3 regions of the Buttiauxella agrestis genome follow, and region 1 is predicted to be linked to each of the others. Evidence: predicted binding sites of a transcription regulator. Region 1 holds the regulator's gene; each other region holds the start of a gene.
What was found. Region 1 encodes LexA, which represses DNA repair genes until DNA is damaged. Its sites were predicted from a motif close to TNCTGTATGTACATACAGNA; they were not measured.
Positions count from the first base shown of each region.

Region 2: a site for LexA is predicted at 2,671-2,690, ahead of DY231_RS14530 (DinI-like family protein). Genes of this name have one in related genera too.
Region 3: a site for LexA is predicted at 3,209-3,228, ahead of sulA (SOS-induced cell division inhibitor SulA). Genes of this name have one in related genera too.

Region 1 is NZ_UIGI01000001.1:4,631,432-4,637,278, forward strand. Features, by position in the region: gene DY231_RS21895 (conjugal transfer protein TraF) at 1-821, opposite strand, end outside; gene DY231_RS21900 (cupin domain-containing protein) at 990-1,493, opposite strand; gene zur (zinc uptake transcriptional repressor Zur) at 1,603-2,118, shown strand; gene DY231_RS21910 (CsbD family protein) at 2,181-2,390, opposite strand; gene dinF (MATE family efflux transporter DinF) at 2,549-3,880, opposite strand; gene lexA (transcriptional repressor LexA) at 3,954-4,562, opposite strand; gene DY231_RS21925 (diacylglycerol kinase) at 4,671-5,039, opposite strand; gene plsB (glycerol-3-phosphate 1-O-acyltransferase PlsB) at 5,166-5,847, shown strand, end outside.
Region 2 is NZ_UIGI01000001.1:3,046,204-3,052,050, reverse strand. Features, by position in the region: gene rluE (23S rRNA pseudouridine(2457) synthase RluE) at 1-226, opposite strand, end outside; gene icd (NADP-dependent isocitrate dehydrogenase) at 361-1,611, shown strand; gene DY231_RS14540 (hypothetical protein) at 1,763-1,990, shown strand; tRNA gene DY231_RS14535 (tRNA-Thr) at 2,146-2,221, shown strand; gene DY231_RS14530 (DinI-like family protein) at 2,411-2,653, opposite strand; gene DY231_RS14525 (MltF family protein) at 2,757-4,169, opposite strand; gene cspE (transcription antiterminator/RNA stability regulator CspE) at 4,574-4,783, shown strand; gene DY231_RS14510 (YqaE/Pmp3 family membrane protein) at 5,067-5,225, shown strand; gene DY231_RS14505 (hypothetical protein) at 5,406-5,711, shown strand; gene DY231_RS14500 (2-thiouracil desulfurase family protein) at 5,751-5,847, opposite strand, start outside.
Region 3 is NZ_UIGI01000001.1:3,252,412-3,258,258, forward strand. Features, by position in the region: gene DY231_RS15515 (YccF domain-containing protein) at 1-258, shown strand, start outside; gene yccS (YccS family putative transporter) at 283-2,418, shown strand; gene DY231_RS15525 (TfoX/Sxy family DNA transformation protein) at 2,415-3,029, opposite strand; gene sulA (SOS-induced cell division inhibitor SulA) at 3,250-3,759, shown strand; gene ompA (porin OmpA) at 4,120-5,196, shown strand; gene matP (macrodomain Ter protein MatP) at 5,294-5,746, opposite strand.

The DNA.
Region 1 (5,847 bases):
TTACGGTAGCGACTACTGTTCCAGTCGTTGCTGTCATAGGAATAGATCGACGTGGTGTAGTTGTATAACCAGGTTTTTTGCAGCTTTGGCGTGATGCCAAATGAAACCGGTACGCCACCCAGATCAAACTGCTTCGCCAACGCTACACCATAGTCGGAGACAATAGCAGCGCGACCTGATGCGGTAGAGTTCAGCTGGCTGGTAATAGCATCGGAGCCGTTAATAGCGGCGTCCAACGCCACCCCACCTGCAACAACATTAGAATTAGCAATGCCGTTGAGGTAATCAATATCTTGTTGATCAATAGAGGAACTGACGTGCGCACGCGCATAAGCTTTCGCAACAAATGCCACCGAAAGCACGTCATTCGGAATGCTGACTGCGATGCTCGCCCCCGCTTTAGCGTTTGCGGTTTTCCCTTTCAGATCGTTTAGTTCACCAGCCAGATCGCCCGCCGCCCCCTGAAGCTGATTGAGTGACCCATTTGGGTTTAACAGGATATCCTGCAGGGTAAGATCGTCGATAACATTTTTGTATTGATCGACCTTATCGCTAATTTCATCAATCTGATCCTGCAGATTATCTTTATCAGTAATTTGCCCGCTGACCGCCGGCAGAATTACCGTCACCGTGTCATCCTCCTTTGCCTTTGCCAGCAAGGCGGGGTTGGTGAGTACACCACTGCCATAACTTGCGGAGGCAACACCTGTGCCCCCCATTGCATCACTACGTGCTTCAGCCCAGGTGCCAGCCGCGAAGACCGGATTTGCCACAAATAAAGATGCAGCGCTAAGCGCCACCAAACTTTTAATTTTTTTCATTCACCGCTCGTCTGTTGATCAGTTGTAATAACTAGCCCCCGCCAGTTATGACTGAACGCAGGCAGACTATTGCTGTGAATAAAAAGTTAAAAAGTGAGCTGTTTCGCCCATAGAAATCCTGTTTCTATCCATCAGGATTATCGGTTCAAAATTCCTTTGCAGACTTATTTATAGTTTACCGTTCGTTTTTCGGGAAGGCAGACCATCATGCTGACCAAAGAATTGCGGCGGATGGTCAATCCAGCGATCTTTACGTTGTGCTGCGTAAGAGGGGTTTAAGGGGTAGTAAATTCTGTTTTCCGCTTTATTGGCTTCGCCGACAATCAGCAACCGAACTTCATGTTCGGTGTTATTAATAAAAGTATGGCAAACGCCTGTCCCTGCCGGGAAACCGACACTATCACCTGGTTCCAGCGCATAGAGGTGCCCGTTAATCCACACTTGTGGATGCCCTTCCAGGACATAAGCAAACTCTTCTTCACTGCTTTCGGCATGGGGATAAGAAGTCCGGCGGCCGGGTAGCAGGCGTTCGTGATGAATCCCCAGGCGTGTTAAACCTAGTTTGCGAGCCAGCGGCGCGCCAATGGAAAATAATTCAGTGCTATCGGGATAGGTTGAATCATCTTCACCTTCCAGTTCTTTCCAGTGGCGAATGCAATCAGGTTTATTCATAACAAACTCCGGGATAGTCATCTCAAAAGGATGTGACCAGAATGGCGCACCATTCGGCGTTTTTTGCGCATTGTGGTAAAGTGTAGGGCTAATCTACAGGGGAATGCTGATGGACATCACGACTTCACAAAACGTGTTAGCGCAGGCTGAAAAACTATGCGAGCAGCGTAATGTGCGCCTGACGCCACAACGCCTTGAAGTGCTGCGTTTGCTGACACAGCAGGCAGGTGCAATCAGCGCTTATGACTTGCTGGATTTACTGCGTGCCAGCGAACCGCAAGCTAAACCCCCGACGGTGTATCGTGCGCTCGATTTTCTTCTCGAACAAGGTTTTGTACACCGTGTAGAGTCAACCAACAGCTATGTTTTATGCCATCTTTTTGATCAACCGACTCACTCATCAGCCATGTTTATCTGCGACCGATGTGGCGCGGTGAAAGAACAGGGTGCGGAAGGCGTAGAAGATATTATGCAGCAATTAGCAGCCCAATCAGGCTTTGCTCTGCATCATAATGTTATTGAGGCGCATGGATTGTGCAGTGCTTGTGCGGAGGTTGAAGCGTGTAGCCACCCGGAAGCGTGTGGGCATGACCATTCGATTCAGTCAAAGAAGAAGTCGCGTTAGGGTATTTGGTACGTCCGTGTACCTGGGCAGGGCTGAGAGTTAACACATCTGAGGGAAACTAATTACCAACGGTATTTGTTGCGAGTTTCCCAATCAACGACCTCTTCCTCTGCCTTATCCTTTTCATATCCATAACGTTCCTGGATTTTGCCGACAAGCTGATCGCGTTTCCCTTCAATGACGGTCATATCATCGTCAGTCAGTTTGCCCCATTTCTCTTTTACTGTGCCTTTGAACTGTTTCCAGTTACCGCCGATTTCGTCTTTATTCATAATAATATCCTCATCGTTCGGTGAAAAATTACTAACAAAAAATTACCATCGTCCGGGTGCTTCCGTTTGGCTGACACCCTGTTTCTGCTGGACGTGGAAATAATTGTAGTCAAGGATATGGCGGTATGGGGAAAACTAAGAATGTTTAACCTAACGGCTTAATTTTGAACATTGTTAAACCAGGTGTTTTTCTGCCAGTGGCGACGCCATATCCAGCCCAGCGACAAACCTCGTAACGCAAGGAATACAGCCAGCGAAAGCCACAGCCCGTGGTTGCCTAAATACGGTACGGTAAACATCGACAGGCCAAAGCCCAACGCCGCGACAGCCATGCTATTGCGCATTTCAGTCCCTCGAGTTGCACCAATAAACATGCCATCAAGCAAATAGCACCACACGCCGACAACGGGTAAAATTATCTGCCAATACAAATAGATATCCGCTTGCCGTTGCAGCTCAGCAATTGACGTCAAAAGGGAAACAATTTGCTCACCCAACAAGGCATAAACGGCGGCGAATGCCAGCGCGACTAAACCTGCCTGGCGACATGCAGCCCCCCAGACTTCGAGTAATTGCCCCCGATTTCTGGCCCCATAAGCCTGCCCGGAATGCGCCTCAACGGCATAGGCAAAACCATCGAGCGCGTAAGCGGTGAAGGTCAGCAACGTCATTAGTACCGCATTCACCGCGACGATTTCACTGCCCAAACGCGCGCCAAAGATGGTCACGGAGGCAAAGCAAATCTGTAATAACAGCGAGCGGAGCATGATGTCACGGTTAAGCGCCAACAAGCGCCGAACATTACCGCGCCAAGCCTGTTTGAGTATTTCACCACTGATTCCACGCAGGCCCATGACCTTTTTCACCATGAGCAAGCCGATGATAAATGTGGCGTATTCAGCCGTGACGGTAGCGAGTGCAGCCCCCTGAACATTCATATGCAGCCCCATCACCAGCCACACGTCGAGCACAATATTCAGAACGTTACCGACCACTAACAAGATAACCGGCGCGCGTGCGTATTGAACGCCCAGCAACCAGCCGAGCAAGACCAAATTAGCCAGGGAAGCCGGGGCGCTTAGCCAACGAATCTCAAGAAAACGTCGCGCTTGATAGAGCACATCCTGATTACCACCGACAATACGCAGAGCCAGTGAGATTAGCGGTTCGCGCAGCAAGACAATGGCAATACCCGCTCCGAGTGCCAGCAATAAAGGCTGAACCAGTGCGCGAGCTAAAGCGGAGGGGTTGTTTGCACCAAAGGCCTGGGCGGTTAAGCCGGTGGTACTCATGCGCAGAAACAGCAATAACATAAACAGGAAGCTGGTTGCTGTCGCACCAATGGCAACGCCGCCCAAATAAACAGGACTATCCAGATGACCAATAACGGCGGTATCGACAAGGCCAAGCAGCGGGACGGTAATGTTGGAGAAAATCATGGGTAAAGCGAGGCGCCAGAGCGCACGATCCGCTGTGGAGAATAATTGCATGACCTCTCCTGAAGGAGATCAAAGAGAATTAAGACAGTGATGCGCACTTAAATGCGCATCACCTAAAGAGATTTTACAGCCAGTCACCGTTGCGAATTACGCCAACAGCCAGCCCTTCAATCGAGAAGTTATGCTCGCGCAGGTCAACCACTATCGGCTCGAATTCGCTGTTTTCTGGCAGCAGGTGAACGGTATTCCCCTGCTGTTTCAAACGTTTAACTGTCACTTCATCATCAATGCGCGCCACCACAACCTGGCCGTTACGCACATCCTGAGTTTTATGCACCGCCAGTAAATCACCGTCCATAATACCGATGTCTTTCATAGACATCCCACTGACGCGCAGCAGGAAGTCGGCATTCGGTTTGAACAGTGAAGGATCTACCTGGTAATGGCCTTCGATATGCTGCTGCGCAAGGAGTGGTTCACCCGCAGCGACGCGCCCAACCAGCGGGATGCCGGTGATCTCTTCCACCAGCAAGCGAATGCCACGCGAAGCGCCGGAAACAATCTCAATCACGCCTTTACGGGCGAGAGCTTTTAAATGTTCTTCAGCAGCGTTCGGTGAACGGAACCCCAGACGTTGAGCAATCTCGGCACGTGTCGGTGGCATGCCGGTCTGGCTGATATGATCCCGAATAAGATCAAACACCTCTTGCTGCCTGGTAGTTAACGCTTTCATTCCGCCCCCTGGGTGTTTATACAGTTATGCTGTGAGTATATACAGTTAAAGGCGAATTTGGAACCACAAATTAAGCAAAAAACCAGGCACTTAACTATTCTGGAAAGACTATCGCAAATGCTGCCAAAGCAGCGTGACCCAGGTAATTACTGCAAGGATAATGGCGATTAATACAGCGGCTGAGCCCATATCTTTCGCTCGCCCGGAAAGCTCGTGATAGTCAGTACCAACACGGTCAACGAGGGCCTCAATAGCGCTATTGAGGATTTCGACAATCATCACCAGCACGACTGAACCAATCAGTAAAATACGGGTAATAGGGTCAACATCTAACCAGCAGGCAATAGCGATGGCGATGACAGCCGAAACGCCCTCCTGGCGGAAAGCAGCTTCGTTGATCCAGGCCGCTTTTAGCCCTTTCCATGAATAGCCTGCAGCTTTGATAATACGGGTAAGTCCAGTGGTACTACTCGCCATTTTGGGCAACCTTTTCAAATTATTTGCATCAATGCTTGTCAAAATTATAACGCCACAGAAATCTGGGTCAGATTCTGATATTCTTGCGGCGAATTTGCATCATTAACCTGAGGCTTTACATCGTTTATGTCAGGCTGGCCAAGAATCTACTACAAATTACTTAATTTACCATTAGGCGTTCTGGTAAAGAGCAAGTCTATTCCGGCAGATCCACAAGCCGAACTGGGCTTAGATCCCACACGTCCAATAATGTACGTGCTGCCCTATAACTCAAAGGCGGACTTATTAACCCTGCGCGCTCAATGCCTCGCGCATAACTTGCCCGACCCTCTCGAGCCGTTAGAAATCGACGGAGCGGTGCTGCCGCGCTATGTCTTTATCCATGGCGGGCCGCGTGTATTCACTTATTACACGCCAAAAGAAGAGTCGATCAAGCTGTTCCATGATTACCTCGATTTGCACCGTAGCAATCCAAATCTGGATGTGCAGATGGTGCCTGTTTCGGTCATGTTTGGCCGTTCACCGGGGCGCGAAAAAGGCGAAGTGAATCCGCCATTAAGAATGCTCAACGGCATTCAGAAATTCTTCGCCGTCTCCTGGCTTGGCCGCGACAGCTTTGTGCGTTTTTCTGCACCGGTTTCGCTGCGCCAGATGGCAACCGATCACGGTACAGATAAAAAAATCGCTCAGAAACTGGCGCGAGTGGCACGTATGCACTTCGCACGTCAGCGCCTGGCGACTGTCGGGCCGCGTCTGCCGGTACGCCAGGATCTGTTTAACAAACTTCTGGCATCAAAAGCTATCGCCC
Region 2 (5,847 bases), 1.6 Mb from region 1:
GCAGGCCTTCGCTGTCGCGATCCAGACGGCCCGCCGCGTAAATTCCTTGTAACGGTATGTAATCTTTCAGCGTGCTGCGGCCAGATTCGTCGGTGAACTGCGGTAGCACATCGTAGGGTTTATTGAAGATAACCAGCCGCTTCGGTCCGTCCGGGCGCTTTTTTTTGGCAGGGCGTCGTGTGCTGAATCGTTCAACTTGGTGATTTCTAAAAGAAGTTTTATTCATAGTGTTTTCAGACGTTAGGTATTAACGCATTATAACGGAAATCACCAGTGATTGGCGCGGGCCTGATATTCAAGTAGTATTGACACGCACATTACAAATCATTAACAAAAAGAATCGCTCGAAGGAGAAGGTTAATGGAAAGCAAAGTAGTTGTTCCGGCGGAAGGTAAAAAGATCACCCTGCAAGATGGCAAACTGAATGTTCCTCACAACCCAATCATTCCTTTCATTGAAGGTGATGGTATCGGTGTGGACGTGACGCCAGCTATGATCAAAGTGGTTGATGCCGCCGTGCAGAAGGCCTACAAAGGCGAGCGGAAAATTTCCTGGATGGAAATCTATACCGGCGAAAAATCTACCCAACTTTATGGCCAGGATGTCTGGCTGCCAGAAGAAACTCTGGACCTGATTCGTGATTACCGCGTGGCAATTAAAGGCCCACTGACCACTCCAGTTGGCGGCGGTATTCGTTCCCTGAACGTTGCGCTGCGTCAGCAGCTTGACCTGTACGTGTGCCTGCGTCCGGTGCGTTACTACCAGGGCACGCCAAGCCCGGTTAAACACCCAGAACTGACCAACATGGTTATCTTCCGTGAAAACTCAGAAGATATTTATGCGGGCATCGAGTGGAAGGCTGACAGCGCTGAAGCTGAAAAAGTCATCAAATTCCTGCGTGATGAAATGGGCGTGACGAAAATTCGCTTCCCTGAACATTGCGGTATCGGCATCAAGCCGTGCTCTGAAGAAGGCACCAAACGCCTGGTTCGTGCAGCCATCGAATACGCAATCACTAACGACCGTGATTCCGTGACCCTGGTACACAAAGGCAACATCATGAAATTCACCGAAGGTGCTTTCAAAGACTGGGGCTATCAATTAGCGCGTGAAGAGTTCGGCGGCGAGCTGATCGATGGCGGCCCATGGGTGAAACTGAAGAACCCTAACACCGGCAAAGAGATTATCGTTAAAGACGTGATTGCTGATGCATTCCTGCAACAGATCCTGCTGCGTCCTGCTGAATACGATGTTATTGCTTGTATGAACCTGAACGGTGACTACATCTCCGACGCGCTGGCAGCTCAGGTTGGCGGTATCGGTATCGCACCAGGCGCTAACATCGGTGACGAATGTGCACTGTTCGAAGCCACCCACGGCACCGCACCAAAATATGCAGGCCAGGATAAAGTGAACCCAGGTTCTATTATTCTGTCTGCTGAAATGATGTTGCGTCATATGGAATGGTTCGAAGCGGCTGACTTAATTGTTAAAGGTATGGAAGGCGCGATTAACGCGAAAACCGTAACTTACGATTTCGAACGCCTGATGGAAGGCGCTAAGTTGCTGAAATGTTCAGAGTTTGGCGACGCAATGATCGAACATATGTAATTAGCGAACTCGCTAATGATAAAAGGGGAGCCAATGGCTCCCCTTTTTTTATTGTTTTTCTGAAATCGTGAGCTATTACCCTTTACCAAAACTCTGGACGTGATTAATAGATGAATCGACCGAATTCAGGTTCAATCAAAGAGGATGTGGTATGGAAAATTATTCCAACAAAAGTGGTGATTCACAGGTTGTCAGTTTCCAGATTGATGCAAACTCGATGAAAGTCCGGTTCAAGAATAATCACGTGTATCTGTACGATATCCGCCACCCAGGGCCAGAACATCTGGAAAAAATGAAAGAACTGGCGCGTGCCGGATGGGGCTTGAACACTTATATAGAAAGCGAAGTCAAAAACGATTTCTCATCAAAAGTGTTTTAAATCGCAGTAACCGGTTTATAAGAAGTGCAATTTTTACGCAAAATACAGATTTTTCGCGCGTGACTGGTTGATTTTATAACAATAAGTTGAATTTTTAAGCGAACAGTTCGCAAGGAATTGCATCGTAGATCGAGTTTATGTACTATGCATTCCACGCCGACTTAGCTCAGTAGGTAGAGCAACTGACTTGTAATCAGTAGGTCACCAGTTCGATTCCGGTAGTCGGCACCATATTGAAGAAAACCACCTTTCAGGTGGTTTTTTTTTCGTCTGTATGAAATCAAATTTAAGGAAGGCTAGCTTTCGGTAGCACTTCCTCAGTCGTGTGTTAAATCCAACCCTGCTGGCTCGCAAGCCAGACCAGTATGGCGACGACAATTAAAACTACGGTTGTTTTTCTCATTGTTGTGCGACCTGTTGTTAGTCTTCGCAAACCAGCCAGAAATCCGCTTCATCAAACATCTCTTCAACCAGGCGGTTGATTTTCTCTTTCTCATTTTTCGTGCAATCACTGTGAACCGCATTCATCTGCATGGGTTTCACTCTGACGTCAGCATCTGGAAAAATGGTCTGAACTCTTCGGGTAAGCTCGGCAAGGATTTTTTCATTTGCACCGGGAAGACCCGCTACATTTCGTTTGTCGTAAACCAGTTCCACGAACATTGATACGTCTCTTTTAAGGCTGTGTTTATATACAGTAATAAATCTCGACATTCAAGGCAAGTGATGTTATTGAAAAAGAATGCTGAAGCTATCACAGGCAGAGCTATTCTGCGGTACTGGCGGCAACAGGCAACTCTGCTTTCCGCGCTTTTATTTGTTCCATGATGAGCTGATAAGCAACGTAATACTTAAAGATGTTGCTCACGTATTGCACCGTTTCATTACCTATACGCAGCTGCGCAATTCTTTCAACATTGTTAAACCAGATATTAGGGTCAAGGCCACTTTTGGCTGCTTCTTTACGTAATCGGGAAATTTTAGCCGGTCCTGCATTATAAGACGCGAAAGTGAATAGCATTTTGTTCATGTCACTCATGGGTTCATCCGCAAAATAACGGTCGCGCATGAAGCGGATGTATTTCACTCCTGCATTAATGTTCGGGTCGATTAAACTGATATCGCCTACCTTTAACTCTTTACCGGTGGTCGGGAGAACCTGCATCACGCCAATTGCACCGCTTTTGCTTCGCACAGACTGATCGAGACGTGACTCCTGGTAGCCTTGAGCCGCCATTAGTAGCCAGTCGACATTATATTGCGCACCATATTTGCGAAATATTTCAGTGACCTGATTAAATTTATTTATCTCATCTTCCGAACGCGCATCTTTTACCCACTTCGTATTGCGCAAATATTTATAAACCTGTTGATTCCCGAATGAAGTGCCGATTTTGTGGCTAGCCGTGAATTTATCGAGCTGGGCCTTAAGCAAAGGGGAGTTTTTGCGCATAGCAAGGGCGATAGAACCGTCATCCCGCAGCGTAATATTTTCGTAAACCACAATGTTGGGGTAAATCTGTTTCCACAAGATTGCCAGATATCTGTCCACCACGGTGTAGTCGGCGAGGTTCGCATTGACCATTTCCAGAATATCTTCGGGTTCAAAATTGCCGGGGGCTTTGATCACTATCGCGGGTGGAAGTTGTTTCTCGGTCAGGCTTTTATTAAGTGTATCAATACTCGAAATGTAGCTGGTAGAAGGGTTAACAAACAGAGATTTACCCGACAGAGATTCTGCGGTTGTGAGTTCGGGAGCCTTGCCGCTGGCAATCACTACTTCACGGACATTTTTAGCTAAGGGATCGCTGAAATCGACTAACTTTTCACGTTCTGGAGTCATCGTTAAATTGGCAGCAATGACATCGCCACGGCCAGCAATTAGCTGTGGGATGAGCTGATCACGTGCGGTTGGAATAAAAAGGAGATGTGTTTTTTTTGAGGGTTTAAGGCCTTTATTGATTTGTTTGTCAAACTGTTGCATCAACTCAACCATGATGCCGCGCTGCGTACCCCGGTTGTCAATAAAGTAGAAAGTTTTGCTGTAAGGGATTAAAACGCGTATCACGCGCCGCTCTTTCATCACATCATAATCACCCAGGACGGTGTTAACCTGGGTATCGAATTTCAACGGCTGTTCGTCGGTGGCTGCATGCGTCATCGGCAAAAACGTAGACATCAAGAGAAGTACCAACAACAAACGGGCCATCGCGACACCATCTACACATTCATCCGGCTACCGTTTAACTATAGCTCGCACACAGATGCTTTGATTAAAAAACACACACCCATATTCGAGGTTGAGGTTGTGCGGAAGGGAGCAGGGCGGCAAAGCTTGATGAGAAAATTATTATTTGAAAATAATTCTTGCTTCCAAAGCGCAGGCATGAGTAAATGCGTCATCGGTTTGGAAGACAGACCTTATGAAAGCAGTTTTAGTAAAGCAGTCCTCAGTTCAAGCGCTATCAAGTCATCAGATACCCTTCTTCGTGAGTCTCCTCCTAAGTGCCTAAATAAGAAACGTTCTGCAATACAGACCACGTTCGCCATATTAAATGGCTGTAAAATAATGAGGAAGTATCTATGTCTAAAATGACTGGTTTAGTAAAATGGTTTAACCCAGAAAAAGGTTTCGGTTTCATCACTCCTGACAATGGTAGCAAAGATGTGTTCGTTCACTTCTCTGCCATTCAGAGCAATGATTTCAAAACTCTGGACGAAGGCCAGAAAGTTGAGTTCTCTGTTGAGAACGGCGCTAAAGGTCCATCAGCAACTAACGTTGTTGCTCTGTAAGACTGCTAACGCATACTGAGACTTACGCATGCGAAGACGGTGAATAACCCGAGCCGTTAAGTCAAAGTGAATAAACCCGCCATTGTGCGGGTTTTTTGTTATTTAAAATCCGCTAATACCCATCTTTTATACCTTTAAATCAAACACATACCCTTGCTGTGGTTATGCCCGCTATTTACATTAAATCACGATACACCGTCTGTAGGTTTACGCTCAGTAGACTATGCTTACAGTGAAATATGCTTTTTTCAGTGTAGTTAGCATTAATAACTGGAGTTTTTTTATGGGCTTTTGGCGTATTGTTTTTACGATTATTTTACCCCCATTGGGTGTGTTGCTAGGTAAGGGATTCGGCTGGGCATTTATTCTGAACATTGTACTGACGCTGCTAGGCTACATCCCTGGGTTAATTCATGCTTTCTGGGTACAAACCCGCGATTAATCAAATAAAAGCGTGACGCAGGTTTTAAGTCACGCGGTGTAAGCTGTAAATATACGCAGCGTGTTTTTTGGAACGCGCTCTTGACGCTACAGGCTACGAGGTAAAATTCGTGGCCTGTTTACATTTTCATCTAAGAATGTTCTGATATAGCCAATTTTTAAGGTGCTACAGAGTCTTTTTATGTTTCAGTTAAAACCGGGCATGCTGGCAATGATTATCGGCTCCCGTACCGCCGCCGGGCGCGTGAATGTCGGTAAATCAGTCGAACTTTTTGGTCTTTGCGAACCGGGCGAAAGCTTTGTAAACCCGGTTACAGGCGTTGTGACTCAACTGCCGCACGATGCGGATCATCCGCTGTGGCTGGTGACAGGTAATGTTGTTGCCTTTGATGGTCGTGAAGGTTATACCTTTGTCCGGGCCGAATATTTGTTGCCGTTAGACAAGTCTTTATTGCCAGAAGTTGATGAAGCGCTCGCGGTGCATTGATTGGCTTGTGGGGCAGAGCGGGTAATTAAATGTGATTGATTACCCGTCTAACTCGGCGATGCGAGCGATTAGCGCAGAAATCTCACTATCTGCGTAAACTTCGATACCGTGCTGTCGCAGTAACGCTGTTGCAACC
Region 3 (5,847 bases), 1.4 Mb from region 1:
CCTCAGGGTAAAAGTGCCGTCATGAATACCGGTGGTACATTGCTGAATATCATCTGGCTGATATTTTTCGGCTGGTGGCTCTGCGTGCTTCATATCACCACCGGTATCGCCCAGTGCATCACCATTATCGGTATTCCTGTGGGGATCGCTAATTTCAAAATCGCTGTGATCGCGCTTTGGCCTGTGGGCCGCCGTGTCGTTTCTGTCGAAGTCGCACAGGCTGCGCGTGAAGCAAACGCCCGCCGTCGTTTCCAGTAAATTTGACAAATTTAGTGAGTATTAATGCTTAGTCCAATTCTGCGTCGCTACACCTGGAATAGCGCCTGGCTGTATAACTTGCGCATCTTTATTGCGCTGACGGGCACGGCTGCTCTGCCATGGTGGTTAGGTGAAGTTAAGCTCACTATTCCACTGACCCTGGGTGTGGTTGCCGCGGCCCTTGCCGATTTAGATGACCGGCTGGCCGGGCGCTTGCGAAACCTTCTGATAACCCTGGTCAGTTTCTTTATTGCTTCGGCTTCTGTGGAATTGCTGTACCCGTGGCCGCTGCTGTTTGGCATTGGATTAATGATTTCCACCAGCGGATTTATTCTGCTGGGCGGTTTAGGCCAGCGTTATGCCACCATCGCCTTTGGCGCGCTGCTCATTGCCATCTATACCATGTTGGGTATTTCTTTATACGACCACTGGTATCAACAACCGATTCTGCTGCTGGCAGGTGCAATCTGGTACAACTTTCTGACTCTGGCAGGCCATCTGATTTTCCCCATTCGCCCGCTGCAAGATAACCTGGCACGTTGTTATGAAAGCCTCGCTCGTTATCTGGAAGTTAAAGCTACGCTTTTTGACCCCGATATCGAAGAAGAAAGCCAGGCTCCGATGCTTGAGCTTGCCATGGCTAACAGCCAGTTGGTGACAACGTTAAATCAGACGAAAGGTTCATTATTGACGCGTTTGCGTGGCGATCGTGGTCAGCGCGGCACACGCCGCACACTGCACTACTATTTTGTCGCCCAGGATATTCACGAACGCGCAAGCTCATCACATATTCAATACCAGGCGCTGCGCGACAAATTCCGCTACAGCGATATTATGTTCCGCTTTCAACGCCTGCTATCCCTGCAATCTCAAGCCTGTTTGCAGCTCTCGCGCTCTGTTTTACTGCGGGTGAAATACCAACACGACCCACGCTTTGAGCGTGCATTTACGCATCTGGACGCTGCGATTGAAAGGCTGAAAACTGACCCAGCGCTGGCGAGCGAATTAAAAGCACTGGGTTATCTGGTGAGTAACTTGCGCGCAATTGACGCTCAACTGGCGACGATTGAGTCTGAGCAGGCGCTGGCAGCACCGGAAAATAATATCGAAAACCGCCTGCTTGATGACCGTTTGACCGGCTTTGGTGATATGTGGCAACGGTTGAAGCGCAATCTGACACCGGAGTCTGCTTTATTCCGCCATGCGGTACGCATGTCTGTGGTGCTGTGCGTCGGCTACGCGTTTATTCAGTTTACCGGGCTAAAACATGGTTACTGGATACTTCTGACCAGCCTGTTTGTTTGCCAGCCCAACTACAGTGCCACTCGTCGCCGCTTAGCGCTTCGTATAATTGGCACGTTAGTCGGCGTGGCAGTCGGTTTACCGGTTCTCTATTTTGTGCCGTCACTGGAAGGGCAACTGGTTTTAATTGTTATCACCGGCGTGCTGTTTTTTGCCTTCCGCAACGTGCAATACGCTCACGCCACTATGTTCATCACATTGCTGGTGTTGCTGTGTTTCAACCTGTTGGGTGAAGGTTTTGAAGTCGCCATGCCGCGAATTTTCGACACCCTTTTGGGATGTGGGATTGCATGGGCGGCGGTGAGTTTCATCTGGCCGGACTGGCGATTCCGTCGGCTGCCATTAGTGGTAGAACGGGCATTCAATGCCAATTGCCGCTATCTGGATGCCATTCTCGAGCAATATCATCAAGGTCGTGATAACCGACTGGAGTATCGTATTGCGCGCCGGGATGCACACAACAAGGATGCGGAGCTGGCATCTGTGGTATCGAATATGTCCTCAGAGCCAAGAGTCACGCCGGAAGCACGGGAAACGGCATTCCGCTTATTGTGCCTCAATCATACATTTAACAGTTATATCTCGGCGTTGGGCGCACACCGCGAAATGCTGACCAATGAAGATATTTTGTTGCTGCTTGATGATGCCGTTTGTTACGTCGATGATGCCCTGCATCATCTGCCTGCCGATGAAGAACGCGTTCAAAAAGCCTTACAGGGACTGTCAGAGCGGATAACTTCACTGGAGCCGCAACCAGAGACCAAAGAGCCATTAGTCCTTCAGCAAATTGGCCTGTTGGTTGCACTTTTACCAGAAATCTCGCGCCTCCAGCAGCTTGTCACGCAGCAGTACGATTAACCCGCATGCCGTTGTTCGTATAGCTGCCCCCACTCAACTAACTCCTGGCGCGTCGTCGCCGGGAGTGCTGCTTCATGAATACCGCAAATCGCCCCTGCCAGCGCCAGTAAGACTCTGACTCCCAGCTCCTTATTCACGCTCCTCAACTTTATCCATGACCGCTTTGCACCGTAAGCATGCAGCGTTCTGACATCCGCAATACCGGCTTCCCACAGCATCATCTCCAGACTGTGGGTTAAATTCGGGAGATCTTTGAGTCGTTGCTGAGATTTATGGCGGGATTTTTCACGACGGGCGCTAAATAGTGCATCCGTTGATAGTTTTAATAGCGTTTCTTGATCGTTCCATAACCCTTCATCAACACGGAAGTAGTTAAGTTCAATCGTCCGCCCACGTTTGTTATAGAGCAATGGCGCTGCCGCCCTCTTGACAAAATAAACCTCGGTCTGCTCACACGCTCTTAAGTAAAGTTCCCCTTCAGAAACCATGGCAAACACGACATTATCGACCGTCAGACTATAGCCTCCAAACAATGAGCGATGGCTGATATCCCCTAGCGGGGATAAGCATTCTTTCGATTGATGAATCCTTGTATAAGATCGCTTTTTCATGAATATATCCTTAAATATCATGCTATAACACATCACTACGGCTTGTTACTGTTTCCAGTAACACGAAAATAGGTAACCTCATGACAGACGGCAATCACATTTTCGCATTCCGCAGATTTACGTGATGAAATTGCGATATGCTTTCCGAAATTTAGATTGATCTTTGGCCTGACAGGCATTACTGTATATTCATACAGTAACCCATCAGGCGGGATTAACTATGCAATCACATAACGTTCTAACTCACGTTGCCCCTCTTTCTTCTTCTGCGTCTTCTTTGACTCAGTCATCAGCAGGTAACAATACTAAAGGGTTGATAAGTGAAGTGATCTATAGCGAAGATCAGCCATGGGTTACGCAACTGGTTCTGTTGCCCCTGCTCCAGCAACTGGGTCAGCAGTCACGTTGGCAGCTTTGGCTAACGCCACAGCAAAAATTGAGTCGTCAATGGGTTAAATCGGCAGGTCTGCCACTTACAAAAGTCATGCAGGTGAGCCAGTTAGATCCACTTTTCACCGTAGATGCTATGGTAAAAGCATTGCAGACTGGAAATTACAGCGTGGTCATCGGTTGGTTGCCTAAAGAATTAACAGATGAAGAACATTTGCAGCTGTCATCCGCAGCAGAAATGGGCAATGCAATCGGCTTCATAATGCGTCCGATGCACACCTCCAAAACAGGGTGTCGACCACGAACTGGCCTAAAAATTCATTCTAGTTTGTATCATTAAGTAAATTTAAGAGAAATCCTGGAACTTTTCTTCAGCTCCTGACAAATCTTTGTGATTCATAGTGGAACCGCGTCTCAAGCCGCTTGTAGCGGCATTCTCCAGAAATCTTTGAGTATAAAATCTGCGCGAAGTTGTTAGAAAATGTGTACACAAGTCGTTTTTTTTCATATGCCTGACGGACATCACACTTGTAAGTTTTCAACTACGTTGTAGACTTTAGCTCGCCAGGGTTGCTCTTCCATAACACCGATTGATCGGTAGAGTAACAAGTGAGCATAAACTCGGGCGAAGGATTTAACCCTGGGCTTTAGAGCGATTTTAAAGCTCATGGCCTTTTTGGATGATAATGAGGCGCAAAAAATGAAAAAGACAGCTATCGCGATTGCAGTGGCACTGGCTGGCTTCGCTACCGTAGCGCAGGCCGCACCGAAAGATAACACCTGGTATGCAGGTGGTAAGTTGGGTTGGTCCCAGTTCCATGACACCGGTTTCTACGGAAACGGCTATCAGAACAACAATGGCTCAACTCACAACAGCCAACTGGGTGCTGGTGCGTTCGGTGGTTACCAGGTTAACCCGTACGTTGGTCTTGAAATGGGTTATGACTGGTTGGGCCGTATGGCTTACACCGGCAGCGTGAATAACGGTGCTTTCAAAGCGCAAGGCGTTCAACTGGCTGCTAAACTGAGCTACCCAATCACTGACGAACTGGATATCTACACTCGTCTGGGTGGTATGGTATGGCGTGCAGACTCTAAAGGTAACTACAACACTGGTGCTGGTACGACTCGCCTGAGCGACCACGATACTGGTGTTTCTCCACTGGCAGCTGTTGGTGTTGAATACGCAATCACTCGTGATATCGCAACTCGTCTGGATTACCAGTGGGTTAGCAACATCGGTGACGCACAAACAGTTGGTACTCGTCCAGACAACGGCATGCTGAGCCTGGGTGTTTCTTACCGTTTCGGTCAGTACGATGCAGCTCCAGTTGTAGCTCCAGCTCCAGCTCCAGCTCCAGAAGTACAGACCAAGCACTTCACCCTGAAGTCTGACGTTCTGTTCAACTTCAACAAAGCAACTCTGAAGCCAGAAGGTCAGCAAGCTCTGGATCAGCTGTATACTCAGCTGAGCAACCTTGATCCGAAAGATGGTTCAGTAGTTGTTCTGGGCTTCACAGACCGTATCGGTTCTGATGAATACAACCAGAAACTGTCTGACAAACGTGCACAGTCTGTTGTTGATTACCTGATCTCTAAAGGTATCCCAGCTAACAAGATCTCCCCACGCGGTATGGGCGAATCTAACCCAGTTACTGGCAACACCTGTGATAACGTAGCTCCTAAAGCTAAACTGATTGATTGCCTGGCTCCAGATCGTCGCGTTGAGATCGAAGTTAAAGGTATCAAAGACGTTGTAACTCAGCCTGCGGCATAAGTTACCGTTATAAAAAAACCCCGCTTCGGCGGGGTTTTTTGTTTCTGAATTCTAAGTAATCAGGAAATAGAGAAATACAGCGTCACGACAACTGCGCTTACTCTTTGCCCAGCAATGCCTGCAGATCTTGTTTAAGCGATGACATCTGATTGGCGTATTGTTCTTTACGCTCCGCATCTTCAATCAACTGCACAATCGTTTCCGAGAGCGTGCCCCCTCTTCGATGAGCAAGCCCTGCTAAACGCTGCCAGACCAGGTATTCCAGATCGATAGATTTTTTACGCGTATGCTGATGCTCAGCATTAAAGTGCCGTTTACGACGCGCACGGATGGTTTGCTTCATGCGGTTGTGAAGTTCTGGATTCATATGCTGCTCTATCCAGCTCAACACACGCACCGGTTCATTTTCTAAGCGTAACAACTCATCAACAGCTTCTTTCGCTGCACTCGCCTCGATATAACGTGTGATTAGCTCGCCTTCGCGGTGTTTTTTAACCAGATACTTCCACTTCCAGCCGCTCTCGAGATTTTCCAACTGTTGATATTTCATTGTTGTCTCAGTGTGACCGTGTAACTCACTTCAGAATAACAGTTTTTTTTATTTTCGCTTACCTGAAAAATGAAAGCTGTGAGCTAAGTAAACTTGCCGCT